Regions from separate parts of the Paracoccus aestuarii genome, predicted to be linked through region 1. Evidence: riboswitches for the same ligand, from Rfam matches in the RefSeq annotation. Region 1 holds a riboswitch; each other region holds the start of a gene.
What was found. A riboswitch is a leader RNA that binds a small molecule or an ion and turns the genes downstream of it on or off. The one in region 1 is predicted to bind cobalamin.
Positions count from the first base shown of each region.

Region 1 (9,995 bases):
GGGGGCCGCCATGCCGAAGAGAACCGATATCAAGTCAATCCTGATCATCGGCGCAGGCCCCATCGTCATCGGGCAGGCCTGCGAGTTCGACTATTCCGGCGCCCAGGCCTGCAAGGCCCTGCGCGAGGAAGGTTACCGGGTCATCCTGGTGAACTCGAACCCCGCGACGATCATGACCGACCCGGAAATGGCCGACGCGACCTATATCGAGCCGATCACCCCCGAGATCGTCGAGAAGATCATCGCCAAGGAACGCCCCGACGCGCTGCTGCCCACCATGGGCGGGCAGACCGGGCTGAACACCGCGCTTGCCTTGGCCGACAGCGGCGCGCTGAACCGCTACGGGGTCGAGCTGATCGGCGCGCAGCGCAGCGCCATCGAGATGGCCGAGGACCGCAAGCTGTTCCGCGAGGCGATGGACCGCATCGGGCTGGAAAACCCCAAGGCCACCATCGTCGCCGCCCCCAAGCTGGCCAGCGGCAAATACGACATCAATGCGGGCGTCCAGCAGGCGATGGACGCGCTGGAGGAGATCGGCCTGCCCGCCATCATCCGCCCCGCCTTCACCCTGGGCGGCACCGGCGGCGGCGTAGCCTATAACCGCGACGATTATGAACGCATCGTGCGGTCGGGCCTGGACGCCTCGCCCATGGCGCAGGTGCTGATCGACGAATCCCTTCTGGGCTGGAAGGAATACGAGATGGAGGTCGTGCGGGACCGCAACGACAACGCCATCATCGTCTGTGCCATCGAGAACATCGATCCGATGGGGGTGCATACCGGCGACAGCATGACCGTCGCCCCCGCCCTGACCCTGACCGACCGCGAATACCAGATCATGCGCACCGCCAGCATCGCCGTCCTGCGCGAGATCGGCGTCGAGACCGGCGGATCCAACGTGCAATGGGCGGTGAACCCCGCCGATGGCCGCATGGTCGTGATCGAGATGAACCCCCGTGTGTCGCGCAGCTCGGCGCTGGCCTCGAAGGCCACGGGCTTCCCCATCGCCAAGATCGCCGCGAAGCTGGCCGTGGGCTATACGCTGGACGAGCTGGACAATGACATCACCCGCGTGACGCCCGCCAGCTTCGAGCCCAGCATCGACTATGTCGTGACCAAGATCCCGCGTTTTGCCTTCGAGAAATTCCCCGGCTCCAAGCCCGAGCTGACCACGGCGATGAAATCTGTGGGCGAGGTCATGGCCATCGGCCGCAGCTTCCATGAATCGCTGCAAAAGGCCCTGGCCTCGATGGAGAACGGCCTGACCGGCCTGGACGAGATCGCCATCGAGGGCGCCGCCGATCAGGGCAAACCCGCCGTCATCGCCGCCCTGTCCAGGCCCACCCCCGACCGCATCCGCGTCATTGCCGAGGCGATGCGCTTCGGCCTGACCGATGACGAGATCAACCGCGTCACCCGCTTCGACCCCTGGTTCCTGGCCCGCATCCGCGAGATCGTCGACGCCGAACACCAGATCCGCGAAAACGGCCTGCCCACGGACGAGGACGGCCTGCGCCGCGTCAAGATGATGGGCTTCACCGATGCTCGCCTGGCGCATCTGACCAAGCGCGACGAGGGCGAGATCCGCCGCGCCCGCCGCGCCTTGGACATCCGCCCGGTCTTCAAGCGCATCGACACCTGCGCGGCCGAGTTCGAGGCCCAGACCCCCTATATGTATTCGACCTACGAGGCCCCCGCGATGGGCGACGTGGAATGCGAATCCCGCCCGACCGACGCCAAGAAGGTCGTCATCCTGGGCGGCGGTCCGAACCGCATCGGCCAGGGGATCGAGTTCGACTATTGCTGCTGCCATGCCTGTTTCGCGCTGACCGATGCCGGTTATGAGACGATCATGGTCAACTGCAACCCCGAGACGGTCAGCACCGATTACGACACCTCGGACCGCCTCTATTTCGAGCCGCTGACCTTCGAACATGTGCTGGAGATCCTGCATACCGAACAGCAGAACGGCACCCTGCACGGCGTCATCGTCCAGTTCGGCGGTCAGACGCCCCTGAAGCTGGCCAATGCGCTGGAGGAGGAGGGGATCCCGATCCTGGGCACCACCCCCGACGCCATCGATCTGGCCGAGGACCGCGAGCGGTTCCAGAAGCTGCTGAACGATCTGGGCCTCAAGCAGCCGATCAACGGTATCGCCAGCAGCGACGCGCAGGCGATCGAGATCGCGGAACGCATCGGCTTCCCGCTGGTCATCCGCCCTTCCTATGTTCTGGGCGGCCGCGCGATGGAGATCGTGCGCGACATGGACCATCTGCGGCGCTACATCTCGGAGGCCGTGACCGTGTCGGGCAAGAGCCCGGTCCTGCTGGACAGCTATCTGTCCGGCGCGATCGAGGTCGATGTCGACGCCCTGTCGGATGGCGAGACCGTCCATGTCGCTGGCATTATGGAACATATCGAGGAGGCGGGCGTCCATTCGGGCGACAGCGCCTGTTCGCTGCCGCCGCATACGCTGGACGCCGCGACCATCGCCGAGCTGAAGACCCAGACCGAGGCTATGGCCCGCGCGCTGAAGGTCCGCGGCCTGATGAACGTACAGTTCGCCCTGAAGGACGGAGAGATCTTCGTGCTGGAGGTAAACCCGCGCGCCAGCCGCACCGTGCCCTTCGTCGCCAAGGCCACCGACAGCGCCATCGCCTCGATCGCCGCGCGGCTGATGGCGGGTGAGCCCATGTCGAACTTCCCCGCCCGTGCCCCCTATCCCGAAGGCGTCGGCCCCGAGGACGACCTGCCCTTTGCCGATCCGATGACGCTGGCCGATCCGATCACGCCTTGGTTCTCGGTCAAGGAGGCGGTGCTGCCCTTCGCCCGCTTCCCCGGCGTTGACACGCTCTTGGGCCCCGAGATGCGCTCGACCGGAGAGGTCATGGGCTGGGACCGCAACTTCGCGCGCGCCTTCCTCAAGGCGCAGATGGGTGCTGGCACCGCCCTGCCGACCGAGGGCCGCGTGTTCCTGTCGGTCAAGGATGCCGACAAGACGCCCGCTCTGGCCCAGGCCGCGCGCGATCTGGTGGCAATGGGCTTCACGCTGGTCGCGACCTCTGGCACGGCGGATTTCTTGGATGCCGAGGGCGTGGCCTCGACCCGCGTGAACAAGGTCTACGAGGGGCGCCCGAACATCGTCGACCGTCTGAAGAACGGCGAGATCGCGATGGTCCTGAACACGACCGAAGGCGCCCAGGCCATCGCCGACAGCCGCGATATCCGCGCCGTCGCCCTCTATGACAAGATCCCCTATTTCACCACGGCCGCGGGCAGCATCGCCGCCGTGGCTGCGATCAAGTCGCGCGAGGAGGGGGAAGTCGGGGTGAGGTCGTTGCAAGCTTAGATAGTCAGCGCATAGCATTTTATCAATCAGCTTCGCCGGACTTCATTCCGGCGAAGCTGACGGTACACGTTTCACGTTTACCTTGATAGGCTCGCCGATCGCGAAACTCGCCGCTATGGCCAATGATCGCGAAAACGAAAACCTCTACCAGCCACTGCATAAGCAACCAAGCCTCGTACAGTTCAACGGCATCCGGCACATAGTTCTGGTCTTGATGGACGAGTTTGTTCCGAATGAACGAAAGTGCGGCTAGACCGTCTGTGAGACTCCAAGCCCTCGCCACCCTTTCTACAGCCGGACTGTGTTGGCAAACAGGGTGATCGATTCGCAGGAAGCTGATTGTGGCACGCAGCTTGTCAGCAAATTCTTTACTGTCCTTAATCAACCTTTGCGACCAGCCTGCCATCCGCTCAAGTATGTAGTAGGTCGTGTTGACAAAAGGGATTCCTCTGGCAGTCGTCGTATGATTCAAGCTCATCTCTACGTGGGAGATGAACTTGGCACGCAACCTGATATCCGACGATGAGTGGACCTTCTTCGAAGGCTTCATTCGTGCCGTCCGGCACGCTAACGGGCGGAAACCCGCGAACCATCGTCTTGTTCTCGATGGAATTTTCTGGATCGCAAGGACTGGTGCGCCATGGCGTGATCTGCCCGAAGAGTTTGGCAAGTGGTCCTCGGTCTACCGTCAGTTCCGCCGCTGGACTTTGGCGGGACTGTGGGAGGATATCCTGGATGCGCTGAACCACGCTGAGATCGCGCCAGACAAGCTCCAGATGGTTGATAGCACTGTGATCCGCGCGCACCATCATGCGGCGGGCGCAAAAGGGGGACTCCGAAAGAGGCTCTTGGCCGTTCGAGAGGTGGGTTCTCGACCAAGATCCATCTCAGGGTCAACGGCGCAGGCCTCCCGATGAGGACCGAGATCACGCCGGGGCAAGAGTCCGATTACACCGGCTACGATCTGGTGATGGCCGACAATCTTCCACAGCCCGCCGTTCTGGTCGCCGACAGGGGCTATGACTCTGATAAAATTCGGGAAGACATCGAGAGCCGCAACGCCCTGCCCATGATACCGATGCGAAAGAACCGAAGGGTGCGCAAGGCTGTCGACATGACCATCTATACCCTGCGCAACATGGTCGAGCGCTGCTTCAACAAGCTGAAAAACAGCCGCCGCCTGGCAACCCGCTACGACAAAACCGCCGAAAGCTTCCTCGGCTTCGTCGACGTCGCCTGCATCAGGCTCTGGCTCCGCCATTTGTCAACATGACCTAGACGAAACCACGCCAACCCCTTATACCCCACTCCGCTTAATCATCTCCTTCAGCAGCGCCCTCTTCCCCCTCTCGCTGATCCGGCGGGGTCCTTCTATCAGCACCCCCGCCCCAAGCTCCGAGGTGAACGCGGCGGCTCGTTGCCCGTGCCTGCCAGCGCAGCGGCTCCCGAAGCTCAGGCCGAGCGCGCCAGCAGGTAGCAGTCCATGATCCAGCCATGGGCGGCGCGGGCGGCGGTGCGGGTGGCCTCGATGCGGGGGGCGGCCTCGGCCAGGGGGCCGTGGTCCAGGCGCTCTTGGGGCATGCCCAGATAGGCGCCCCACCAGATCTCCAGCCCCTCTGGCGGCAGCGTCGCGAAGGCGCAGCCGCCGTCCAGCATCACCACTGCGCGGTCGCAGTCTGGGGGCCAGCCGCCTTCGCGCAGCTGGCGGCCGGTGGTGATGCGGACCTCTCCGCCAAGGGCGTTCAGGGGGATGGCATGGGCCGCGCACAGCGCCTGGATCGCCGTGATGCCGGGGATCACCCGCGGCCGCCAATCCAGCCGCGCCGCGATCCGCAGGCTGCTGTCATAGAGCGACGGATCGCCCCAGACCAGCATCGCCACCGTGCCGCCCTGCGGCAGGTCCACGGCCTGCGCCCAGGCCGCGGCGATGGCGTCGTGCCAGGCCTCGACCCCGTCCAGATAGGGCAGGGACGGGTCGCGGCGGGGCAGGTCGACATGGGCAACCGCGCCGTCGGGGCGGTGGCGGGCCAGCATCGCGTGGCGCAGATGGGCTAGGTCCTCCTTGCCCGCGCCCTTGCGGGGGATCAGGACCAGGTCGGCCTCCTGCAGGGCGCGGACGCCCTGCAGGGTCAGGTGGTCGGGATGGCCGGTGCCCGCCCCGATCAGCACCAGCTCGATCATGCGTAGAGCCGCGGCGTGACCAGCCCGCTGCCGCGCAGGCCGCGCGCGGCCTTGGCGCCTGCCAGCACCGCCAGATCGACCAGCGGCTCCAGCGCCAGGACCAGCATATAGGCCGCGCCGAAGGACAGGATGCCGGGCAGCGCCTCGGCCCCCTGGCCATAGAAGGCCCAAAATGCAACCCAGACCACGATGCCGCCCTGATAGGCCGCCGACAGCGCCAGCGCCTGGCCATAGCGCAGGTCCACATAGGCCGTGCCCGGCGCGATGATCCGCCGCGCCACCGCCTGCAGCGCGAACAGCGGCACCAGCAGCGTCGTCACGTTCATCCCGTATTGCGGCAGATCGAAGGGCGCGAAGACCAGCCCCTGGATCAGCAGGCCAAGCGCCAGCCCGATCGCCGCGGGCGCGGCCCCCAGGATCAGGAACAGGGTCGAGCCGAGGATCAGGTGCACCTCGGACACGCCCACGGGCCAGGTCGGCAGGACCTCGAAGAACAACAGCGTCGCGGCCGTGGCCAGGCCCGCCCGCGCGGCCAGCGATGCCGCGCCCTGCGCGCGCAGCGCCCCGGCCGCCAGCTTCAGGGTATAGAGCCCCGCCGCGGCTGCGGTCGCATGGCTCAGGATGATCTTGGCGCCGGTGACGACGCCTTCCTCGATATGCATGTCACACTCCTTCGGCCGTCCACCCGACGGCATGGGGTTGGCTGACATGGCCGGTCTCCTGGCTCGCGGGTCGTGGCGCGGCGTCGGCCTTCCCGGATCGCTCCAGTGGCCATGGGTGACGCGCGCTCTCCGCATACAGTCGCGGGGGCGGCCGGGGCTTGGGGCGCCGCGATTGGGTCCGCCCTTCCCCGTTCCCGATGAAGCCCGACGCTGAGCGTCTGACGGGCACCATGCAGTGCCATCACCTAGACGTGATCGCCCCGTCCGCGTCAAGCCGAGGCTGGGGCGATCAGGTGAAAGAAGGTGCCGGTGACCTGATCGCGGCGGCTGCCGGTCTCGGGGACCTCGGCGCCGGTCGCGTCGGTCACGCGGGCCAGGGGCGCGTCGGGCTGGGACAGGACCGTGGCATAGTGGAATTCATGCCCGCGCAGCGCCACCCGCCCCAGCCCCGGCAGAGCGGTCAGCGGCTCGGCTCGGCGGTATCCCAGATGCATCCGGCGCTTGGCATAGCTGGTCTCCAGCCCCAGCAGGCCCAGCATCGGGTGGCGCAGCCCATCGGCATCGACCAGCCCCGCCCCAAGCGCCATATAGCCGCCGCATTCCCCATGCACCGGCCGCGTCGCCGCAAAGCGGTGCATGGCCGTGCGGAAGCCGTTGCAGGCGGCCAGCCGGGGCGCGTGCAACTCCGGGTATCCGCCCGGCAGCCAGCAGCAATCGGCGCCGTCATCCGGCCCCTCATCCGCCAGCGGCGAAAAGGGCAGGATCGTGGCCCCGGCCCGCCGCCAGGCCTCCAGCACATGCGGATAGACGAAGCTGAAGGCCGCGTCGCGGGCCAGCGCGATCCGTCCCCCCGGCGGCGTCAGCGGTCGGGGCGCGGGGGCCTCGGGCAGGGCACGATGGGCGGCGGCGGCGATGATCGCCTCCAGGTCGCAATGCGCGGCGATGAACTCGCCCGCATGGTCCAGGATGGCCTGCAGTCCCGCCGTCTCCTCGGCCTGAATCAGACCCAGATGGCGTTCAGGCAGGGTGATGTTGCCCTGACGCGGCAGGCTGCCCAGCACGCGGATGCCCGCCTGATCCATCCCCTCGCGGATCAGCCGGTCGTGGCGCGGCGAGGCCACGCGGTTCAGCACCACCCCCGCAAAGGGCAGATCGGGGCGCAGCGTGGCAAAGCCCCGCGCCGTGGCCGCCGCCGATTGCGCCTGTCCGCCCACGTCCAGGATCAGCACCACGGGCCAACCCATCATCTGGGCGATTTCCGCGCTGGAGCCGATGCCGGTTTCCCCCGCGGTCGCCACCCCGTCGAACAGGCCCATCGACCCCTCGGCCAGGACCAGATCGGCGGGCGGTTGGCCGGTCGCATGGGCGATCAGCCGCCCCGGCTCCATCGCCCAGGCATCCAGGTTGAAGCTGGCTCGCCCCGAGGCCGCCAGGTGGAACCCCGGATCGATGTAATCCGGCCCCGACTTGAAGGGCTGCACCGTGAGTCCCTGCCGGCGCAACGCGGTCAGCAGGCCCAGCATCAGCATCGTCTTGCCCGTCCCCGATGCGGGGGCGGATATCATCAGACCCGGGGTCATTCCGGAAACCTCGGCGCGTCGCCCACGGGGCGATAGCGGCGGTCATAATCGGCGGCGTAAAGGCGGCTGTCCTCGAACCCCTCGCCCGCCAGCGCGGGGCCGACCAGGATCAGCGCGGTGCGGTCGATGCCCTGCGCGTCTACCGTTGCCAGGGTCGCGCGGATCACCCGCTGGTCCGGCCAGCTGGCCCGCCAAACCACCGCCACCGGGCAGTCGGGGCCGTAATGCGGGGTCAGATCGGCCACCACCTGCTCCAGCGCGTGGATCGACAGATGGATCGCCAGCGTCGCTCCGGTCGCGGCGAAGGCCGCCAGCGTCTCGCCCCCGGGCATCGAGGATGCGCGCCCCGGCGTCCGGGTCAGAACCACGGATTGCGCAAGGCCCGGCAGGGTCAGTTCGGTCTGCAGCGCGGCGGCGGCGGCGGCGAATGACGGCACGCCCGGCGTCACGTCGAAGGGGATGTCCAGCGCTCGCAACCTTCGGATCTGTTCCCCCATCGCGGACCAGACCGACAGATCGCCGGAATGCAGCCTCGCCACGTCCTGGCCCGCCGCATGGGCGGCGGCGATCTCCTCCATGATCCGGTCCAGCGACAGGGGCGCGGTGTTCACGATCCGCGCGCCGGGCGGGCAATGGGAGAGCAGCGCGGCAGGCACCAGCGACCCGGCATAGAGGCAGACCGGGCAGGCCGCGATCAGGTCGCGGCCGCGCAGGGTGATCAGGTCGGGCGCGCCGGGGCCTGCGCCGATGAAATGGACGGTCATGGAACCTCTGCGATCGCGATGGTGACGGGACCGAAGGTCCGGCGCGGATGGGTCAGGCGGCCGCCCGCCGCAAGGGCGGCGGCCTCGGCCACCGATCCGGTGCCGAAGGCGGCCAGGATGCGGGCGGATTGCGTGGGTGTGGCGACGCCTGCCACCGCGACCAGGTGCAGGGGCAGGGTGCGGGCCCGCGCCAAGGGGCGCAGCTCGGGCGCGCGTTCGGGAATGGTGGCCAGCGCGTCGGCGCCGCCCGCGGCCTCCAGCGCGGCCAGCAGGGCGGGCAGGGGGGTGCCCGGGCGGCAGCCTATTCCGGCGATGCGCATGTGACGCTCCATTGCACGATCGGGCGGGCGGGGGTCCAGCCGCGCATCCGGCCCAGGGGCGCGGCCTCGGCGATGTCGATGCGCAGCAGGCGGCCGCCGTGATCGGCGTGCCAGCGGGCCAGCAGCGATTCCGTCTCCAGCGTCACAGCATTGGTGACCAGCCGCGCGCCGGGGGGCAGGCGGGCCCACAGCGCCTCCAGCAGCGCCTGCGACGCGCCGCCGCCGACAAAGACCGCATCAGGGGCGCCGGGCGGCAGCGCCTCGGGGGCCGAGCCTTCGATCACCGTGACCCGCCCCCCCAGGCCGAAGGCGTCCAGATTGGCGCGGATGGTGGCGATGCGGTCGGCGCGCGGCTCCACCGTCACGGCGCGGCCCCCGGCCAGCGCCCATTCCACCGCGACCGATCCCGAACCGCCGCCGATATCCCACAGCACCTCTCGCGCGCGCGGGGCCAGGGCCGCCAGTGTCAGCGCGCGGATGGGCGATTTGGTGATCTGCCCGTCATGGGTGAACAGCGCATCCGCCCGCCCCGGCACCGCAGGCAGGCCAAAGCCACGCGGCAGATCCGCCCCGTCGATGGCCACCGCCACCGGTGCCGCGCAGGTCAGGGCAAAGCCGTCGGCGCGCGTGCTGCGCACCCGTTCGGACGGCCCGCCAAGACGCTCCAGCACCGTCAGCCGCGCAGCCCGCGCGCCCTGTCCGACCAGCCATTGGGCCAGCGCGGCGGGCGCGTCGCCATCGCGCAGCGTCGCGATGATCCGGCAGCCGCGCACCAGATGCGGCCGCAGCCGCGCGAAGGGGGCGGCATGCAGGCCCAGGGTCGCGGTGTCTTCCAGCCGCCAGCCAAGCCGGCCCGCCGCCAGCGACAGCACCCCCGGCGCGGGCAGGGCGCACCATTCGTGACGCTCCAGCGCCGCCGCGATGCTGCCCCCCGCCCCGCACCAGAAGGGATCGCCCGATACCAGCGCCGCCACCCGCCGCCCCCGCAGCGCCAGCAGCGGCGCCAGATCGAAGGGCACCGGCCAGGCCCGCCCCCGCGCGCCCACCCCCACCAGGGCCAGGTGGCGCGGGCCGCCAAAGACGACCTCGGCAGCCTCTAGCGCGCGCAGGCTTGCGCCGGGCAGGCCGTCCGGTCCATC
Region 1 is NZ_CP067169.1:354,621-364,615, forward strand. It holds gene carB (carbamoyl-phosphate synthase large subunit) at 11-3,349, shown strand; gene JHW48_RS01800 (hypothetical protein) at 3,372-3,857, opposite strand; one part of gene JHW48_RS01805 (IS5-like element ISPaes1 family transposase) at 3,841-4,183, shown strand; one part of gene JHW48_RS01805 (IS5-like element ISPaes1 family transposase) at 4,183-4,622, shown strand; gene cobF (precorrin-6A synthase (deacetylating)) at 4,802-5,530, opposite strand; gene JHW48_RS01815 (energy-coupling factor ABC transporter permease) at 5,527-6,192, opposite strand; cobalamin riboswitch at 6,224-6,440, opposite strand; gene JHW48_RS01820 (cobyrinic acid a,c-diamide synthase CobB) at 6,462-7,772, opposite strand; gene cobM (precorrin-4 C(11)-methyltransferase) at 7,769-8,536, opposite strand; gene JHW48_RS01830 (cobalamin biosynthesis protein) at 8,533-8,856, opposite strand; gene cbiT (precorrin-6Y C5,15-methyltransferase (decarboxylating) subunit CbiT) at 8,838-9,995, opposite strand, start outside.

Region 2 (9,995 bases), on a different replicon from region 1:
ACCGCGGATCGGCGTCCAGCGCCGCGGCCTCGACATGGCTGCGGGTGTCGTTCCACAGGATGCAGGGCCGCAGCACGCGGTCATCAGCGTCCAGCACCGTCGCGCCATGCATGTGGCCCGCGACGCCGATCCCGGCCAGATCGGCGAATTCCGGACGCTCGGCCCGCAGCTGGCCCACCGCGCCCTGCAGCGCCGCGATCCAGTCGGCGGGGTCCTGTTCGGACCAGCCCGGATGGGGGTGTTCGACCCGGTAATGCCGTTCGGCCGAGGCCAGGGGCCGGCCCGCGCCGTCCACCAGCAGCGCCCGCAGCCCCGAGGTGCCCAGATCGATTCCCAGATAGCTCATCCCGTCCCCCATCGTGCTTCGCGCAAGGTTGACCGATCGGCCCCCGATGTCCAGTGGCCGGGCGGCGACGCGCGAATATCGGCCTGATCGGCCCCAATCCCGCCGCCATGGCTTTCACCGCGCGCCCGTTCGTGAAAAAGAGGCAACCGACAAGAGCGGCGCATCCCGATTCGCGATCCGCCCAGAGCAGGAGCACAGTTTCGACGTGTCAGACCGATCTGCCCGGCCCCGGGCGCAGGCCGCCCAGTTTCAGGTCCGCGGACGCTTCCTGACCGCGTTGGCGCTGCGCATCGACGGCAGCGCGCTGGACGATGCGCTGCTGGCGCAGCTGGACGACCAGCTGGGGCGCACGCCGCAGTTCTTTTCCGGCGCGCCGGTGGTGCTGAACCTGGACCCGGCCCCCGCCGATCCGGCCCGGCTGCGGGCGCTGGTGGCCCGGCTGCGCGGCCAGGGCCTGCGGGTCTTCGGGCTGGAGAATGCGGGCGCGATGGATCCCGCCCTGCTGGAGGCTCTGGGCCTGATCCCCGTGGCCCCCGGCCGCGACGCCCCCATGCCCCGGCCCGCCGCGGCGGCGCCGGAGGCCCGGCAGGACCCGCCCGCCGCCGATGCCGCGCCGCGCAACAAGGTCATCCGCGTGCCCGTGCGGTCGGGCCAGGTGATCATGGCCGAACAGGGCGATCTGACGGTGATCGGATCGGTCGCCTCGGGGGCCGAGCTGATCGCGGCGGGCAACATCCATGTCTATGGCCCCCTGCGCGGCCGGGCCATCGCGGGATGCCATGGCGACGAGTCCGCGCATATCTTCTGCCAGAGCCTGAACGCCGAACTGGTCGCCATCGCCGGTCTCTATCAGACCAGCGAGACGCTGGAGGAGGCCGTCCGCCAGCAGCGCACGCATATCTATCTTGAGGATGAGAAACTTCGCATGGAGGTGATCGCATGACGACAGAATCCGGGACCAAGCCGCCACTGGGGCGGGTCATCGTGGTGACCTCGGGCAAGGGGGGCGTGGGCAAGACGACCTCCTCCGCGGCGATCTCGGCGGGGCTGGCCAAGCAGGGCTTCCGCACGGTGGTCATCGATTTCGACGTGGGCCTGCGCAACCTGGACATGACGATGGGATGCGAGCGCCGGGTGGTGTTCGACTTCATCAATGTCATCCAGGGCGACGCCAAGCTGAAGCAGGCGCTGATCAAGGACAAGCGGCTGGACACGCTGTCGATCCTGCCGACCTCGCAGACGCGCGACAAGGACGCGCTGACCCGCGAGGGGGTCGAGAAGGTCCTGACCGAGCTGAAGACCGAATTCGACTATATCATCTGCGACAGCCCCGCGGGGATCGAGCATGGCGCCCAGATGGCCATGCATTTCGCCGACGAGGCCGTGGTGGTGACCAATCCCGAGGTCTCCTCGGTCCGCGACAGCGACCGGATCCTGGGCCTGCTGGGCAGCCAGACCCACCGCGCGGCGACCGACGGGGCCGAACCCGTCAAGGCGCAGGTGCTGATCACCCGCTACGACCAGGAACGGGTCGAGCGTGGCGAGATGATGACCGTCGAGGATGTGCTGGAGATCCTGGCCGTGCCGCTGCTGGGCGTCGTGCCCGAAAGCAAGGCCGTTCTGAAGGCGTCGAACGTGGGCACGCCGGTCGTGCTGGACGGCCCCTCGGCCGCGGCGCAGGCCTATGAGGACGCGGTCTCGCGCCTGATCGGCGGCTCGGTCGAGATGCGCATCGCCAGCGAGCCGCGCCCGGGCCTGCTGCAGCGCCTGTTCGGTCGCGCGTCATGAGCCTGTTCAGCTTTGCGCGCAGAAAGCGCCCGACCCCAAGCGCCCAGACCGCCAAGGACCGGCTGCAGATCCTGCTGGCCCATGAGCGGGGCACCGGCGGATCGCCCGAGGCCGATTATCTGCCCATGCTGCAGCGCGACATCGTCGCCGCGATCCGCAAGCATGTGCCGATCGGCGACGAGGATGTCGAGGTCCGCATGGAACGCGGCGACCAGATGTCCAGCCTGGAGATCAATATCGAACTGCCCGGCGCGCCCCCCTCGGGGGCCAAGGGCCGATGAGCGACGATCCGGGGCCGGTTGGCGCCCCGGATGGCCCGTCCGAGGACCGGCGTGCGCCCCAGCTGACCAGCGCCACCCGCCAGGCGGGCTGGCGTCGGGCGAATCCCGCGAAATACATTGCCCATCTGGAGGTCCAGAAGGCGCTGGCCGCCGGCCGCCTGACGCGCGAGCCCTGCGAGGTCTGCGGGGCCGAGGTCGTGGACGCGCATCACGACAGCTATGACCGCCCGCTGGAGGTGCGCTGGCTGTGCCGGCGTCATCATGTCAAGCTGCATCAATATGGCGAGGACATGTTCCCCGTCCGCCGCCGCTAGGCTCCAGACTCATTGAGTTTCACAGCCAGAACAAGACGGTTGCGGCGAGCATGATCGCTGAGAAGAACGTTTCCGGGCAGCGGTCATAACGGGTTGCGACGCGCCTCCAGTCCTTCAGACGTCCGAACATGATTTCGATGCGGTTACGCCTTTTGTAACGCCGCTTGTCGTATTTGACGACCTTCTTGCGGGACCTCCGTCCGGGGATGCAAACCTTTATCCCCTTGTCTTTCAAAGCGTCTCTGAACCAATCAGCGTCGTAGCCCCTGTCGGCCAGAAGCCACTCAGCCTTCGGCAGGCTGCCCAGCAGCGCCGCCGCGCCGGTGTAATCGCTAACCTGGCCGGCCGACATGAAGAACCCGATCGGCCGCCCCTTCGCATCGGCGACAGCGTGCAACTTGGTGTTCATACCGCCTTTGGTGCGCCCGATCTGGCGCCCGCGCCCCCCTTTTTCACCCCAAGGCTCGAGGCCGTGCGGTGTGCCTTGAGATAGGTCGCGTCAATCATGATCGTCTTGTTCTCGGCGCTCTCGGCGGCAAGGCCGACCATGATCCGGGCAAAAACCCCGTTATCGCTCCAGCGCTTCCAGCGGTTGTAGAGGGTTTTGGCCGGGCCGTATTCCTTCGGCGCGTCACACCACCGCAACCCATTACGATTGATGAAAATTATGCCGCTGAGGACGCGACGATCATCGACCCGGGGCTTGCCATGGCACTTGGGAAAGAACGGTTTCAGACGCTCCATTTGGGCGTCGCTCAGCCAGTAAAGATTACTCATCGATCAGGTCTCCTTGAGGAGCCTGAATCATGCAAAGACCGTAAGATCAATGGGTCTGGAGCCTAGGCAGCGGGGACCGGGACCACGCGTGCGCCCCGATGCGGGACCGGCAGGGCGGCCAGCGCCATGACCAGCACCGCGGCCCAGAGGGCGGTGTCGATGCCCCGGGCCTCGGACAGGGCGGCGAAGGCGGGGGCGCCGACGCTCTGACCCGCGGCGATGGTCAGGAAGGCCAGCCCCAGGCCCATATCGGGCCGCCCGCGAAAGATCGCGATCCCCCAAAGCAGCAGCGCCCCGGTCGACAGGATATAGCCCGCCCCGAACAGCGCCATCACCCCGAGCGGCCCCCAGCAGCCCGGCCCCGTCACGGCCAGCCAGGCCAGCGCCGCCCCCATCAGCCCCAAGGCCAGCCAGTGCACCGCGCCGATCCCCCACCGGTCGGTCAGCACGCCCGTCACCGCTCCGGTCAGCCCCGCCGCGCCCAGCACGATCCAGGCCAGCGCGATGCCCCGATCGGTGACCGCCAGCCGGTCCTGCAGGATGTCGGCGCCGAAGGTCCAGACCGCCGTGCTGCCCGCCCCCATCAGCAGCCCCGCCAGCCCGAGCGCCACCACCCCCTGCCCCCGCCCGGCCGGGCCGGTCGGCGCATCGGTAAGCAGCCGCCCGGGGGGGATGGTCAGCCACAGCCACAGCGTGATCGCCGCGCCCATGGCGGCGAAGGCCATGTAAAGCTCCCTCCAGGCGGATGCGAAGGCCATGACCGCCAAGCCCGACAGCATGATCCCCGCCCCCGTGCCCGCATTGATCAGCCCGTTGGCGGCGGGGCGGCGCGGCTCGGCGATCCAGCGCGCGACGGCGGCGGCCAAGGGCGGCGAGGCCAGCCCGGTGCTGAGCCCCGCCAGCGCCATGCCCGCGAAGACCACCGTCCCCAATGGCGCCGCCCCGATCATCCCCAACCCCCGTGGCGAACAGCCCCGACAGCACCGCCACCCGGCGCGGCCCCCAGAGGGGCACGACGAGCAGCGCCACCACAACGCCGATGCAATAGGCGCCGAAGCCCGCGCTGCCGATCCAGCCCGCCTGGATCGGGGTCAGGCCCAGCTCGGCCTTGATCTGGGGCATCAGCAGGCCGAAGGCGAATCGCGACAGCCCATAGGCCAGGGCGGTCAGGGCGAAGGCCGCGCCGATCAGGCTGCTGGCCGGGGGGGTGCGGGTCATGACGGCTCCGATGCGGCGCGGGACAGAAGGGCTTGTGCGGCGGACAGCGCCGCGTCGATGACCGAGGGTCCGGCCACCGCGGCGGCGGCGGTCGCACCCTCGAAGAGCAGCCAGATCTGGGTGGTCAGCATCTCGTCCGGGCGGCCGAGGCAGGTTCGGACGCGGCGCGCGATCTCGCCCCGGAACTCGGTCTTCTGCCGGGCGACCAAGGCCGCGACCGCGTCACTGGCGGCGGCATATTCCGCCCGCGCCCGCAGCAACATGCAGCCATGCGCGCCGTGATCGACCAGCCAGTCGGCCAAGGCCTGGAACAGCGGCTCGATCCCGTGATCGGGCAGCCGGGCCAGCGCCCGCATGAAGGCTTGGTGCCGCCGCTCCACCACCGCCAGGACCAGCCCGTCGCGCGACCCGAAATGTTTGTAGAGCGTGCGCGTCGATGCCCCCGACGGCGCCAGCACGGCATCGACGCCGATGCCGCGAAAGCCTTGCAGCTCGAAGACGCCCATGGCGCCGGCGATGATCTCGTCCCGTTTTTCCATGGGGCGGGTGTAAAGCGTTCGTTTTACATGCGCAAGCCCGCCCTTGCCACCGGCGGCCGGGCATGGCCCCATGGGCGTGACATGCGAAGGGAGACGCGATGAGCTGGCTGGAACCCGTGAACGCCTATTGCGAGAGGACCGGCCCCGACTACTGGTCCGAGCCGATCAACGCCGTCACCAACCTGGCCTTCCTGATCGGGGCCGCGGTGATCGCCCCGCGGCTGCGGGGGCCGGGGATGGGGACGGGGCGGCTGCTGGCGGCGATCCTGTTCGTGATCGGCATCGGGTCTTGGCTGTTTCACACCCATGCCAACCGGCTGACGGGGTTGATGGACGTGCTGCCGATCCTGGCCTTCATCCTGGTCTACATCTTCGCGGCCAGCCGGGATTTCCTGGGGATGCGGCCGTGGCTGGCGGGGGTGGCGACGCTGGCCTTCCTGCCCTATGCGGCGGTGACGGTGCCGGTCTTCGCGCTGATCCCGGGGATCGGATCCTCGGCGGGCTATGCGCCGGTGCCGGCGCTGATCCTGGCCTATGCGGCGATCCTGTGGCGGCGCGACCCGGACACGGCGCGGGGGCTGGCCATCGGGGCGGCGATCCTGGTCGCCTCGCTGACCTTCCGCAGCCTGGACATCCCGCTTTGCGACGTCACGCCCTTCGGGACGCATTTCATGTGGCACATTTTGAACGCGGTCATGCTGACCTGGATGATCGAGGTCTGGCGCCGGCACGCATCGCGCCGGCGCCGCTGATCGGGATCAGAACTCGGCCATGCGGGCCTGGCGCGGGGCCTGGACCACGCGGGCCGGGGCGCGGGCCGGGGCGGCCTGCATCCGCGCGCCCGTGTCGAAGCCCGCCAGCGCGCCGTTCAGCTCGCGCGCCTGCTGGTTCAGCGAGGCCGCGGCCGCATTCGCCTGTTCGGCCACGGCGGCGTTCTGCTGGGTCACCTGATCCAACTGGTTGACGCCCTGGTTGATCTCGGCCAGGGCGATGGCCTGGTCATTGGCCGCCAGCGCGATCGAGGCCACCTGGTCCGAAATCGACCGCGCCCGGTCGAGGATCTGTTCCAGGCTGCCCCCCGTGCGCGAGACCAGCGTCGAACCCGCCTGCACATGCGTCGAGGAATCCGAGATCAGGCCCTTGATCTCGCGCGCGGAGTCGGATGCGCGCTGCGCCAGGCCCCGCACCTCGGAGGCGACGACGGCAAAGCCGCGCCCCGCCTCGCCCGCCCGCGCCGCCTCGACGCCCGCGTTCAGCGCCAGCAGGTTGGTCTGGAAGGCGATGTCGTCGATCACCGCGATGATGCGGTTGATCTGTTCGGCGGATGCCTCGATGCGCTTCATTGCGGCGATGGCCTCGCCCACGACGCTGCGGCCCTGTTCGGCGATGGCATGGTTGTCCGACGACACCTCCTGCGCCGAGCGGGCAAGGCCCGCGGTCGATTCGACGCTGGCCGTCAGCTCGGTCAGGGCGGCGGCCGATTGCTCCAGCGTGGCGGCCTGGGTCTCGGCCCGGCTGGCCAGATCCTCGGCGGCCGAGGTGATCTCCTCGGATCCGCCCTGCACCTGGCGCGCCACGTCGACGATGCGCATCATCGTGCCCGACAGATCGGTGGCCACCTGATTGAAGCTGGACCGCAGCTGTTCGTAATCGGCCGGGAAGGGGTCATGGGCGGGGTTTTCGATCCGCGCGGTCAGGTCGCCCCGCGCCAGGCGCTGCAGCCCGGCCATCAGGTCCGACACGGCGCGGCCCTGCTTGCGGGCCTGGTCCTCGGCCTCGGCCTGGGCCTCGGCGCGGCTGGCGGCGACGGCCTCGCGGTCGCGATCGGCCTGGGCCAGGTTGTCGCGGAACATCTGCAGGCTGCGGGCGATGGATCCGACCTCGTCGCGCAGGTCCGTATGGGGGATGGGCCGGTCGTAATCGCCTTGGGCCACGTCCTGCATCGCCCCGTCCAGCGCCACCAGCGGCCGCATCCCGCGCCGCGTCATGACCGAATTGATGGTGCAGGCCACGGCCAGTGCCAACAGCGTGATCGCCAGCGCGACCCCCATACTGCGCTGCAGGACCTGGTTGATCTGCGAGATCGCCGTCCCGGCATAGAGCACGCCGTGAACCTCGCCCTGGGCGTTGCGGATCGGCAGATAGGCGGTGATGTAGTCCTCGCCCAAGATGTTGGCCTGGCCCGCGAAATATTCGCCGCGCAGCATGGCCTCATGGACCGGGCCCTGCGGGTCCAGCGCCGTGCCCACCGCGCGCGTGCCGTCCGGGCGCATGACGTTCGTGGTCATGCGGATGAACTGGCCCGAGGCGTCGCGGCGGAAGATCGTCGCCGTCTCGGCGGTCTGGGCGCCGACGCTGTCGATCATCGCATGGTCGTCGAAATCGGGAATCACCGGCCAGACGACGTCGCTCAGCGTGCCGTCGGCCTGTTCGGTGGCGGAAAAGCCCTCGAACTGGTTGCGCAGCTCATGGGCAAGGACGCGCAGCGTCACGCGCTGCAGGCTCTCGGCGCTTTCCATCAGGCTGTCGCGTTTGGTCAGGGTGAAGGCCCCCACCAGCACGAAGGCCAGCGTCGCCATCAGCACCACGCTGGTGGCGATCGTGCGCTGGCGCAGGGTCAGTTTGGGAATTCGGGCTTTCATCGCGCGCTCCGGGTTCTGTGACGGCGTCAGGTTTAGGCCAAAGGTCCTAAGATCCCGTTAGCGCCCACCGCGCGCTTGGGCGTTGACAGCCCGGCGCGGGATTTGCATGAAGGCCGCGCTACGGTTCCGGCCTTGCGGTCGGATGAAATGGGAACGCCGGTGTCGCCCGACAGGGTCAATCCGCGGCTGCCCCCGCAACAGTAAGCGGCGAGCGACGGCCCCCGCAGCCACTGGAGCGATCCGGGAAGGCGGGCCCGAGCCCTGACCCGCAAGCCAGGAGACCTGCCGCAGCACTCACCCATTTCCGGTGCGGGGCGCGCCAGGAAAGCGGCCTTTTCCCGCAGAGGTGTCCGTCACCGCCCGGCATCGCCATGCGCCGGGCATCGTTCTGTGCCGCAGGCCCCGCCTGCATCCTGGAAAGGTCCGACCGATGCGTCGTCCCCTGTCGATCCTGGCGCTTGCCGCCGCCCTGCCCACAGCTGCACTGTCCCAAGAAGGCCAGCCCGTCCTGCTGGACGGCATCGTCATCTCGGGCGGGCTGGCCCCCGTGCCCCAGCAGGGCTTTGCCCGCGCCCATACCGTGATCGAGGGGGACGAGATCCGCCGGCGCGGCCTGGTCACCGTCCAGGAGGCGCTGCGCGGCCTGCCCGGCCTGTCGGTCAGCAGCTCCGGCAACCTGACCCAGCTGCGCGTTCGCGGGGGCGATGGTCGCCACGTCCTCGTTCTGATCGACGGAATCGAAGCCGTGGGCGGGGGCGACGAATATTTCTTCTCGGGGCTGGACACGGATCATGTCGAGCGGATCGAGGTGCTGCGCGGGCCGCAATCGGTGGCCTATGGCTCGAACGCCTCGACGGGGGTGGTCAACATCATCACCCGCCGGGCCGAGCCAGGCCGCGCCGCGGGCGGCAGAGTCGAGCTGGGCAATGGCGGTGCCGCATCGGCCTGGGTTACGCAGCGCGGTGATCGGGGCGGCGTGGCCCTGACCCTGTCGGCGCGCGAGGATCGGGGCTTCGACCAGTCGGGCGATGGCGGCGGGCGCGACGGCACGAACCGGCGCACCATCGGCCTGTCGGGCGATTTCGCCGCGACCCCGGATCTGCGCTTCGGCACGGTGCTGCGCCGGTCGACCGAGACGATCGGCCGCGACGTGACGGATTTCTTCGCCAGCGACGCGGCGGGCTATGTCGTCGATGCCGACCTGATCGACGATCGCGACGAGTTCCAAGGGGGCATCTGGGCCGAGCTGGCCCCCGAGGGCGCGGCCCTGTCCCACCGGATCGACCTGCAGCAGACCATCGAGAAGCGCCGCCCCGCCGATGACGTGGACAGTCGGGGCGAGACGGTGAAGCTGAAATACCGCGCCACCCTGGGCCTGGACGGCAGCGCGGCGGATGCGCGCCAGGTCGTCAGCCTGCTGGCCGAACGCCAGCGCGACACCAACACCTTCGCCCAGGGCCGCGACCGGCGGATGGGCTCGGTCGCGCTGGAATACCGCGCCGCGCTGGACGGGGGGCTGGACCTTCAGGCCGGGCTGCGCCGCGACCGGAACCGCGAATTCGCCGATTTCACCAGCTGGACCGTCGCCGGGTCCTGGCAGGTGCCGGACCGGCCCTTGCGACTGCATGCCTCGGCGGGGACGGGGCTGGTCAGCCCGTCCTTCATCGAGCTTTTCGGCGGTTTCGGCACGATCGGCAATCCCGACCTGCGCCCCGAGATCAACCGCAGCATCGACATCGGAATCGAGACCCAGCTGGCCGGCGGCATCATCGACCTGACCTGGTTCCGCGAGCGTCTGGACCACGAGATCGAGTTCTTCGTCACCGATGCGGGCGCATTCTCCTATCGCAACCGCACCGGCCGCAGCCCGCGCGAGGGGGTCGAGCTGTCGGGCCGCATCGCGGTGACCGACGCGCTGACCTTGGGCGGCAGCTATACCTATCTGGACGCGCGCGACCCCGGCGGCGCGACCGAGATCCGCCGCCCGCGGCACGAGGCCGCAGTCTCGGCCAGTTTGGCCCTGCTGGAGGGGCGGGCCGATCTGTCGGGCGATCTGCGCCATGTCTCGGGCCTGCGCGACACCGAATTCT
Region 2 is NZ_CP067171.1:126,316-136,310, reverse strand. It holds gene xylB (xylulokinase) at 1-346, opposite strand, end outside; gene minC (septum site-determining protein MinC) at 552-1,289, shown strand; gene minD (septum site-determining protein MinD) at 1,286-2,134, shown strand; gene minE (cell division topological specificity factor MinE) at 2,131-2,415, shown strand; gene JHW48_RS17720 (hypothetical protein) at 2,412-2,729, shown strand; one part of gene JHW48_RS17715 (IS5-like element ISPaes2 family transposase) at 2,749-3,182, opposite strand; one part of gene JHW48_RS17715 (IS5-like element ISPaes2 family transposase) at 3,182-3,506, opposite strand; gene JHW48_RS17710 (MFS transporter) at 3,569-4,456, opposite strand; partial or broken gene JHW48_RS18720 (hypothetical protein) at 4,524-4,628, opposite strand; gene JHW48_RS17705 (TetR/AcrR family transcriptional regulator) at 4,721-5,263, opposite strand; gene JHW48_RS17700 (ceramidase domain-containing protein) at 5,362-6,015, shown strand; gene JHW48_RS17695 (methyl-accepting chemotaxis protein) at 6,022-7,905, opposite strand; cobalamin riboswitch at 8,010-8,209, shown strand; gene JHW48_RS17690 (TonB-dependent receptor plug domain-containing protein) at 8,336-9,995, shown strand, end outside.
Region 2: another riboswitch for cobalamin. It lies ahead of JHW48_RS17690 (TonB-dependent receptor plug domain-containing protein); the one in region 1 lies ahead of JHW48_RS01815 (energy-coupling factor ABC transporter permease).

Region 3 (9,995 bases), 130 kb from region 1:
GGCTGATGGTCGCCTGCGCGCTGCTGAAGGGCGCGCGCCCCACGCTCGGGATCATCCGCGACGCGCTGGCACAGGGGGCCAGGAACGCCCTGCCGGTGGGCATGGCCTGCGCGATCGTGGGCATCGTGATCGGCACGCTGACACTGACCGGCATCGCATCGACCTTCATCGGGGCGATCATCGCGGTGGGCCAGAACAACCTGTTCCTGTCGCTGCTGCTGACCATGCTGACCTGCCTGGTGCTGGGCATGGGCATCCCGACCATCCCCAACTACATCATCACCTCGTCGCTGGCCGGCCCCGCGCTGCTGGAGCTGGGGGTGCCGCTGCTGGTCAGCCACATGTTCGTCTTTTATTTCGGGATCATGGCGGACCTGACGCCGCCGGTCGCGCTGGCCTGCTTTGCCGCCGCCCCCATCGCGAAATCGACGGGGCTGAAGATCTCGATGCAGGCGATCCGGCTGGCGGCGGCGGGGTTCATCATCCCCTTCATGGCGGTCTATACGCCGTCGCTGATGCTGCAGGACGGGGGCGCCATCGCCGAGGCCTGGGGCTATCCGGTCGAGGTGGCCTTCGTTCTGGTCAAGACGGTGGTCGGCGTGGGCCTCTGGGGGGTGGCGGTGGTCGGATACCTCTTTGGCCGCACGACCTTGGGCGAACGGCTGCTGGCCATGGCGGCGGGGGTGTCGATGATCCTGGCCCTGCCCAACAGCGATGCGATCGGCTTTGGCCTGGCGCTGGCCTTTCTGGCTGCGCATGGGCTGCGGCTGCGGCGGGCATGATCTGTCTGGGTGCCGGGGCGGCGGTGATCCTGGCGCTGAGCGGGCCGGATTTCACGCTGGACTGGTCCCATTCCGTGACCCGCGACCGCTGGTGGGAACGCTGGCGCGCCGATGCCGCGGGGCTGGCCCCGGTCGAGGCGCGCATCGCCGGGCCCGGCGCGGGGATCGACCTGCCCCCCGATGCCGTTCTGCGCGACGGCGTGTGGCATTTCACGCCCCATCTGCCGCCCCGCCCCGAGGTCACGCTGGCCGCATCCGGGGCCACGGGCGGGGCTTGGCGGATCTGCGCCCGGGGCGAATGCCACGCCCTGCCCGAGGACCGCGGCCCGATCCGCCTGTGGCAGGCGGCCGATTGCGATCAGGGCTGAAACCGCCAGACCGCCTGCCCATCCGCCGGATCGGTCAGCCGATGGGCGCGGATGCCGAAGACCCGGCCCAGCAGCGCGGGCTCCAGCACCCGGTCGGGCGGCCCCGCCCGGACCAGCCGACCCGCCTGCATCACCGCCACCCGGTCGCAGCGCAGCGCGTGGTTCAGGTCATGCAGCGCGATGACCACCGCGATGCCCAGCCCCGTCACCAGGTCCAGCAGCTGCAGCTGGTGGCGGATGTCCAGATGGTTCGTCGGCTCGTCCAGCAGCAGGATTTGCGGCGCCTGGACCAGGGCGCGGGCGATATGGACCCGCTGGCGTTCGCCCCCCGAAAGCGAGGCCCAGTCCCGGTCCTCCATCCCCGCCAGCCCGACGCGGGCCAGGCCGTCCGCAACGCGCGCGTCGTCCGCCGGGCCCCAGGGATTGTCGCGGTCCAGCCAGGGGATGCGGCCCAGACCTGCGGCCCCCGCCACGGTCAGCCGGTCGGCCGTGTCGGCGAATTGCGCGACGAAGGCCAGCCGGCGGGCGACCGCGCGGCGGGGCATCCGGGCGATGTCCCGCCCGTCCAGCAGGACCCGGCCCGTATCCGCCCGCGCCAGCCCCGCCAAGGCCCGCAGCAGGGTCGACTTGCCCGACCCGTTGGGACCGACCAGGCCCAGAACCTCGGCCCGCCCGACCCGCAGCGAGACATCGTCCAGCACCCGGGCCCGGCCGCGGCGCAGATGCAGGGCGCGCGCCTCCAGCACGGTCATCGGGGGCCTCCGTGGCGGATCAGGATGACGGCGAAGATCGGCGCGCCGATCAGCGCGGTCACCACGCCGATGGGCAGGACCTGGCCCGGGATGACGATGCGCGACAGGATGTCGGCCCCCACCAGAAAGACCGCCCCGATCAGCGCCGATGCCGGGATCAGCCGCCCATGCCCGGTGCCGACCAGCATCCGCGCCGCATGCGGCACGACCAGCCCGACAAAGCCGATGGCCCCCGCGATGGACACCATCACCGCCGCGGCCATGGCCGTGACGCCGATCAGCACCACGCGCACCGGGCCCACCCGGACGCCCAAGGCGGCGGCGGCCTCGGGGCCGAAGGCGAAGGCGTCCAGGCTGCGCGCATGGGCCGTCACCACGACCAGCGCGACAAGCGCCGCGGGCAGGGCCAGATGCACATCGGGCCAGCGCACCCCCGACAGGTTCCCCAACAGCCAGAACATCAGCCCGCGCGCCTGTTCCGCATTGGCCGATCGCGCGATGATGAAGGCCGTCAGCGCGTTGAACAGCTGCGACCCCGCGATGCCGGCCAGCACGATCTGGCTCGTCGCCTGCGCGCCCGCGCCGGCCAGCCGCGCCAGCCCCGCGACCAGCAGGAACGCCCCTACCGCCCGCCAGCGCCCCCGCCCCCATCGGCACCATGCCCGCGCCGAGGCCCGCCACCGTGACCAGCACGGCCCCGGTCGAGGCCCCCGCCGATATGCCCAGCAGCCACGGATCGGCCAGCGCATTGCGCAGCAGCGATTGCAGGACCAGCCCGCAGATCGCCAGCCCCGCCCCGCAGGCCCCGCCACCAGCGTGCGCGGCAGGCGATAGGCGCGCACGATCCCCGCCTCGATCGCATCGGGCGCGGGCAGGCCCAAGACCGGCCCCGCCAGCGCCCGCAGGACGGTGCCGGGGGGATGGGCGGGCGTCTCGCCGATGCAGATGCCGGCCAGCAGCGTGACCGCCAGCACCGCCCCCACCCGCAGCGCGGCACCGCCCCGCCCCGCGCGCAAGCGCCCCGGGGGCGGCCAGGGATCCGTCCGTCACGGGGCCAGCCCGGCCATGGCCTCGGTCAGGGCCTCCAGCCCGTCGAACATGCGCAGGCCCGCATGCATCGCCTCGGCATCCAGGATGACGATGCGATCCTCGCGCACGGCGGTCATGCGGCTGGTCACCGGGTCGGACCGCAGGAAGTCCAGCTTGGCCTCGTGATCGTCGGCGGGAAAGCGGCGGCGGTCCATCCGCGCGATCACGATGACCGAAGGATCGGCGCGGGCGATGCTTTCCCAGCCCACGGTCGGCCATTCCTCGTCCGACTGCACGACGTTGCGCAGGCCCAGCTGGTCCAGCATCCAGGCCGGGATGCCGCGCGCCCCCGCGACATAGGGATCGACCTCCAGATGCGCGGAAGAAAACCAGACCACCGCCGAGGCGTCGGGCAGGTCCAGCCCCCGAGCCCGGTCCACCGCCGCCGCCTGCCGGGCGCGCAGATCGGCCTGCAGCGCCCGCCCGCGATCGCCCAGGCCCATCATCCGCGCCATCTGGTCGACCGAGGCATAGAGCGTCTCGATGTCGAAATCCGCCTCGCGCGTGCCGTCGGCGCCCACGGTATTGTCCTTGGCCGCGCAATCGGTCGGCATGACATAGACGGGGATGCCCAGATCGGCGAACTGTTCGGGCCGACCGACCACGCCCTGCGCGCCGATCATCCATTCGAACATGGTCACCACCAGGCCGGGCCGGCGGTTCACCACGGATTCGAAGCTGGGCATGTTGTCGGCGATGCGCGGCACGCCCGCATCGGCATCGGCATGCCGGGGCAGCACCGCGTTGAACCACAGCGCGGTGCCCGCCATGCGGTCCTCGGCGCCCAAGGCATAGAGGATCTCGGTCGTGGACTGGCCGATCGAGACGACATTGGCGGGCGGTTCGGCCAGCGTCACGGTGCGGCCGCAATTCTCGATGGTCAGGGGGTGGTCGGCCAAGGCCGCCGCGGGGAACAGCGCCAGCAGGGCCAGCGGCAGGATACGCGTCATCTGTCTTCCTTCCCGAAAACAGGGGGAAGGGCCGCGACGGACCGCACGCGATGCCAGACGGGACGCGCCATGCCGGACCCGCCCGCGCACCCCGCCCGGTTCAAGTGTCAAGCGATGGCAGGTCTCCTGACTGGCGGATACGGCGTCCCCGGCCTTCCCATCCCGCAGGGGGACAGTGGCATCGTCGGGGGGCCTGGCCGCTTACAGTTGCGGGGGCAGTCGCGGGTTCGGCGCCTGATGGCTACACCTCACCGCGTTCCCTTTTCACCCGCGCGCAGCCTGTGGCGCACGGGAACCATCGGCGCCTGCATGGCCCGCGCGCGCCCGGGCGTCAAGCGCGCATCACAGGATCCACAGCCGGATCAGCCAGGCGACGGCCCCCAGGGCCGCCACGCTGGCCACCCACAGGGCCACGAACCACGCGATCCGCGACAGGCCGCGGGGCATCAGTGATACCCCTCGTTCGGGTCGATCTTGCCGCGGAACACCCAATAGGAATAGGCGGTATAGGACAGGATGATCGGGATCAGCACCGCCGCGCCGACCAGCATGAAGATCTGGCTGTTCTCGGGGGCGGCGGCCTCCCAGATGGTGACCTCGACCGGGACGATATAGGGATACATGGAATAGCCCAGCCCCGCGAAGCCCAGGACGAACATCCCCAAGGCGCAGAGGAACGGCCAGTAGTCGTGATGGCGCACCATCAGCGTGCGGAACATCCCCAAGGCCAGCAGGCCCACCATCGCGGCGACGCCTGCTGCCAGCACGATGTTCCAGCCCCCGAACCAGCGGCTGTAATAGCCGTCCTGCAGGAACGGCGTCCACAGGCTGACCACGCCCATGAAGGCCACCGTCGCCAGGCCCAGCAGCCAGGCCCGGCCGCGCATGCGTTCCTGCAGGCGGCCTTCGGTCTTCATGACCAGCCAAGTCGCGCCCAGCAGCATGTAGCCCACCGCGACCGCCAGCCCGACCATCAGCGTGAAGGGCGTCAGCCAGTCCCACCAGCCGCCGGAATAGCTGCGCGCGGCCTTGTCGATGTCGATCCCCTGCAGCAGCCCGCCCAAGGCCACGCCCTGCGCGACGGCCGCCATGGTCGATCCGCCGATGAAGGCCAGATCCCAGACCGGGCGCCAGCGCTTGGTCTTCCATCGGAACTCGAAGGCGACGCCGCGAAAGATCAGCGCCAGCAGCATCACGATGATCGGGACGTAAAGCGCGGGCAGGATCAGCGCATAGGCCAGCGGAAAGGCCGCGAAGAGGCCGCCGCCCCCCAGGACCAGCCAGGTCTCGTTGCCGTCCCAGACCGGGGCCACGGAATTCATCATCACGTCACGGTCATGGCCCTCGGGCTCGACCGCGAACAGCATGCCAAGGCCCAGGTCGAACCCGTCCAGCACCACATAGACCAGCACCGCGAAGGCGATGATGAAGGCCCAGATGACGGTCAGGTCGAAGGATACTCCGTCTGCGATGGGCATGGTCATTCTCCGGGCTGGATGCTGCGGGTCTTGTGCTGCTGGGCGGGGGTGGTGCCGGCGGTGCGGATGGGACCGTCGGCATGGTCCTTCATCCGCGGTTCGGCCACCACCGGGGCGCGGTTCATCAGCCGCATGATATAGTATGTCCCGGCCCCGAACACCGCGAAATAGACGATGACGAAGGCGATCAGCGAGGACCCCACCGCCGCCGCGTCCAAGGGCGCCGCGCTATCCGCGGTGCGCAGATAGCCATAGATCGTGTAGGGCTGGCGGCCGACCTCGGTCGTGATCCAGCCCGCCAGCACCGCGACCAGCCCCGATGGCGCCATGATCAGCGCCGCGCGGTGCAGCATCGGGCTGTCGAACAGCGTGCCGCGCCAGCGCGACCAGGCTGACCACAGCCCGATCCCCAGCATCGCGAAGCCCAGCATCACCATCACCCGGAAGGACCAGAAGACGATGGCGACGGGGGGCTGATCCTCGATCGGGATGGTGTCGAGCCCCGCCAGCGGCGCGTTCAGGTCATGCTTCAGGATCAGCGAGGACAGCTTGGGGATGCCGATGGCGTAATCCAGCCGCTGTTCGGCCTGATTGGGCAGGCCGAACAGATAGAGCGGCGCGCCTTCGGGATGGCTTTCGAAATGACCCTCCATCGCCATGACCTTGGCGGGCTGATGTTCCAGCGTGTTCAGCCCGTGGATGTCGCCCAGAAAGATCTGCACCGGCGCAAAGATCGTGGCCATCCACATCGCCATCGAAAACATTGTCCTCGTGGCCGGGCTGACCCGGTCGCGGCGGTGGCGGTGGCGCAGCAGGTGCAGCGCCGCCACGCCGCCCACGATGAAGGCCGTGGTCAGATAGGCCGCCGTCACCGTATGCGCCAGACGATAGGGGAAGGAGGGGTTGAAGATCACCTGCCAGAAATCCGTGGGCAGGAACTGGCCCGTATCGGGGTCGATCATGAAGCCCGCGGGTGTGTGCATCCAGCTGTTCACCGACAGGATCCAGAAGGCGGATATCGCCGTGCCCACCGCCACCGCCAGGCAGGCGATCATGTGCAGCGTGGGCCCCACCCGGTCGCGGCCGAAGAGCATGATCCCCAGGAACCCGGCCTCCAGGAAGAAGGCCGACAGGACCTCATAGGCCATGGGCGCGCCGATGGTCGGCCCCGCCTTGTCGGAAAAGACCGACCAGTTGGTGCCGAACTGATAGGACATGACGATGCCCGACACGACGCCCATCGCAAAGGCCAGGGCGAAGATCTTGACCCAGTACCGGAACAGATCCAGGTATTTCGTGTCCTTGGTCCACAGCCACAGCCCGTTCAGCACCGCCAGAAAGCTGGCCAGGCCGATGGTGAAGGCGGGGAACAGGAAATGAAAGCTGACGGTAAAGGCGAACTGGATTCGCGCCAGCAGCACGGCATCGGCAGTCTCGAACATCGGGTGCCTTTCACGGCGGGGGCACGCGCCTTGGGCGTGGCCGGTTCAGATGCGGCGCGGGCGCGCCCATGACCCGACTGTGCCAGCATGGCGGCGCGATGCAACCCGCCGCCATGTCGCAGCCCCGCGCCGCTGTGGCGCGTCTGCATCACCGCGCGTCAGTAGCGGCGGGTGCGCTGTTCGTGGGTGCGCAGGCTGTCGCAGATGCGCGTTTCCGGGTCCAGGCGGACATAGTCCTGCGCGCTGATGACCTGCATCTCCATCCGGCGGTTCCAGCCGCCGAACCAGCGGTCGCGGATACCGTTGCGATAGAAATTCCCCATGATCTGATCGACATAGGGCGGGATGATCTGCGTGCCCTGGATGCGCGGCGCGTGGAACCCGATGCGCGCGTTCGGCCCCAGGCAGGCATTGGGCATGGTCGTCAGGATCGTGCAGGCCGACCGGCAATAGCCGCGGATGCGCACCTCGCGCCCCGATGCGGCCAGCTGTTCGCGGGTGCGCACCATCTCCAGCACGTTGCCGCCGCGATTGTCCCAGACCTCGATATAGGGGCCGTTGCGCTGGATGCTGGACTGCTGCGCGGCGGCGGGGGCGGCCAGCGCGGCGGAGAGGGTCAGGGCAAGGGCGATCAGGGCTTTCTTCCCCGCCAGAGTGCCGCCGCGGCGGGGCCAAGTGAAATCACGTTCCGGCGACGACGTGATGGACCCCCGGAGGGCCCGGGCGCGTTCCCCCGGTGATCCACGTGACGACCACGCAACGAAAGGAAGACCCATGTTCCGTCTGCTGAAGCTGTTCGCCCTGTTCAAGCTGTTCCGCCGGTCGCGCCGCCACCGGTAAGCGCCTCTTTTCCCGACGGGGCGAATCGCTTATGTGCGGCGGATGCAGCAGAACCCGCCCGATCTTCGCCCCGACCTCGCCCGTGCGCGCGTGCCCGACGACCGCCGCGACGGCCAGCCGACCATCGGCATGGTCTCGCTCGGCTGTCCAAAGGCGCTGGTGGACAGCGAACGCATCCTGACCCGCCTGCGGGCCGAGGGCTATGCGATCAGCGCGGATTACCACGGCGCCGATGCCGTGGTGGTCAATACCTGCGGCTTCCTGGACAGCGCCAAGGCCGAAAGCCTGGACGCCATTGGCGAGGCGCTGCGCGAGAACGGACGCGTCATCGTCACCGGCTGCCTGGGGGCCGAGCCAGACTACATTACCGGCGCACATCCCAAGGTTCTGGCCGTCACCGGTCCGCATCAATACGAACAGGTTCTGGACGCGGTCCATGCCGCGGTGCCGCCGCGCCCCGACCCCTTCATTGACCTGCTGCCGGCATCGGGCGTCAGCCTGACGCCGCGGCATTACAGCTATCTGAAGATCTCGGAGGGCTGCAATCACAAGTGCAGGTTCTGCATCATCCCCGACATGCGCGGCCGCCTGGCCAGCCGACCGGCCCATGCCGTGATCCGCGAGGCGGAACGCCTGGTGCAGGCCGGCGTCAAGGAACTGCTGGTCATCAGCCAGGATACCAGCGCCTATGGGCTGGACCTGAAGCATGCCACCGATCGCGGGCACCGCGCCCATATCACCGATCTGGCGCGCGATCTGGGGTCGCTCGGGGCTTGGGTGCGGCTGCATTACGTCTATCCCTATCCGCATGTGCGCGACCTCATCCCGCTGATGGCGGACGGATTGGTGCTGCCCTATCTGGACATCCCCTTCCAGCACGCCCATCCGGACGTGCTGCGGCGCATGGCCCGGCCCGCAGCGGCGGCCAGGACGCTGGACGAGATCGCCGCATGGCGCGCGGTCTGCCCCGAGATCACCCTGCGTTCCACCTTCATCGTCGGTTACCCCGGCGAGACCGAGGCCGAATTCCAGACCCTGCTGGACTGGCTGGACGAGGCGCAGCTGGATCGCGTCGGCGCCTTTCAATATGAAAACGTCAAGGGCGCGCGGGCCAACGACCTGCCCGATCATGTCGCCCCTGATCTCAAGCAGGACCGCTTCGAGCGCTTCATGGAAAAGGCACAAGCCATCAGCGCCGCCAAGCTGGCCGCCAAGGTCGGCACCCGGATCCAGGTCATCGTGGACGAGGTCGATGCGGACGGCGCCACCTGCCGCACCAAGGCCGACGCCCCCGAGATCGACGGCAACCTGTTCATCGATCAGGGCTTTGACGGCCTGGCCCCCGGCGATATGGTGACCGTGACGGTGGACGAGGCGGGCGATTATGACCTTTGGGGAACACGCGACGACGGCTGAGACGGTTACGCGGCTGCGCACGGTGCTGGCGATCAGCCCGGCCTTCGACCCCGAGGGCCGGCCGCGCAAGCCCGGCGCGCTGTGCATCGGCGCGCAGAAGGCCGGGACGAGCTGGCTGGCCCAGATGCTGGGCCAGCATCCCCAGATCTGGATCCCTCCCTTCAAGGAGGTGCAGTATTTCAACCATCTGCACATCCCCGAACACCGCCGCTGGATCGGCTGGCATTACCGCAACAAGCCGCAGGAGATCCGCGACCGCCACGTCTTCCGCGAGGTCCCGCTGGATCCAGCGCTGGACGCCTATCTGACCGCGATCACCGCGGGCAAGATGTTCCACAACCAATGGTACAAGCGCGTCTTCGCCCCCGCCCCCGCCCATGCCATCCCGATGGATTTCACCCCCGAATATTCCGGCCTGCCCGAGGCGGGGGTCGATGCGGTCCATGCGCTGCTGCCCAAGGCGCGGGTGATCTATCTGCTGCGCCACCCGGTCGACCGCGCCATATCCCAGCTGCGCATGAACCTGCGCCGCGAGAAACGCGCCCCCGCCACGCTGGAGGACTGGCTGGCCGAGGTCGCGAACCCCGTGCTGGACGAACGCGGCGATTATGCGGCCTATCTGCCGCGCTGGCTGGCACGCTATCCCGACATGCTGGTCATCCCCTTCGGCCGCATCGCGCGCGAGCCGCATCTGGTGATGGACGAGGTCGAGGCCTATCTGGGCATCGGCCCGATGGCCTATGGCAACCTGGATCAGAAGGTCTTTGCCAACGCCCCCGGCCTGATGCCCCCGCCCGAGGCCGTGGCCGCGCTGGAGGCCCGCCTTGCCCCCCAGGTCGATGCCGTGCGCGCGATCATGGGCCGCGATTTCGCGGACC
Region 3 is NZ_CP067169.1:229,211-239,205, reverse strand. It holds gene JHW48_RS01205 (TRAP transporter permease) at 1-782, shown strand, start outside; gene JHW48_RS01200 (DUF1850 domain-containing protein) at 779-1,150, shown strand; gene JHW48_RS01195 (ABC transporter ATP-binding protein) at 1,141-1,902, opposite strand; partial or broken gene JHW48_RS01190 (FecCD family ABC transporter permease) at 1,899-2,918, opposite strand; gene JHW48_RS01185 (ABC transporter substrate-binding protein) at 2,949-3,941, opposite strand; cobalamin riboswitch at 4,041-4,255, opposite strand; gene JHW48_RS01180 (DUF2474 family protein) at 4,284-4,388, opposite strand; gene cydB (cytochrome d ubiquinol oxidase subunit II) at 4,388-5,419, opposite strand; gene JHW48_RS01170 (cytochrome ubiquinol oxidase subunit I) at 5,422-6,861, opposite strand; gene JHW48_RS01165 (hypothetical protein) at 7,020-7,637, opposite strand; gene rimO (30S ribosomal protein S12 methylthiotransferase RimO) at 7,744-9,117, shown strand; gene JHW48_RS01155 (sulfotransferase family protein) at 9,086-9,995, shown strand, end outside.
Region 3: another riboswitch for cobalamin. It lies ahead of JHW48_RS01185 (ABC transporter substrate-binding protein); the one in region 1 lies ahead of JHW48_RS01815 (energy-coupling factor ABC transporter permease).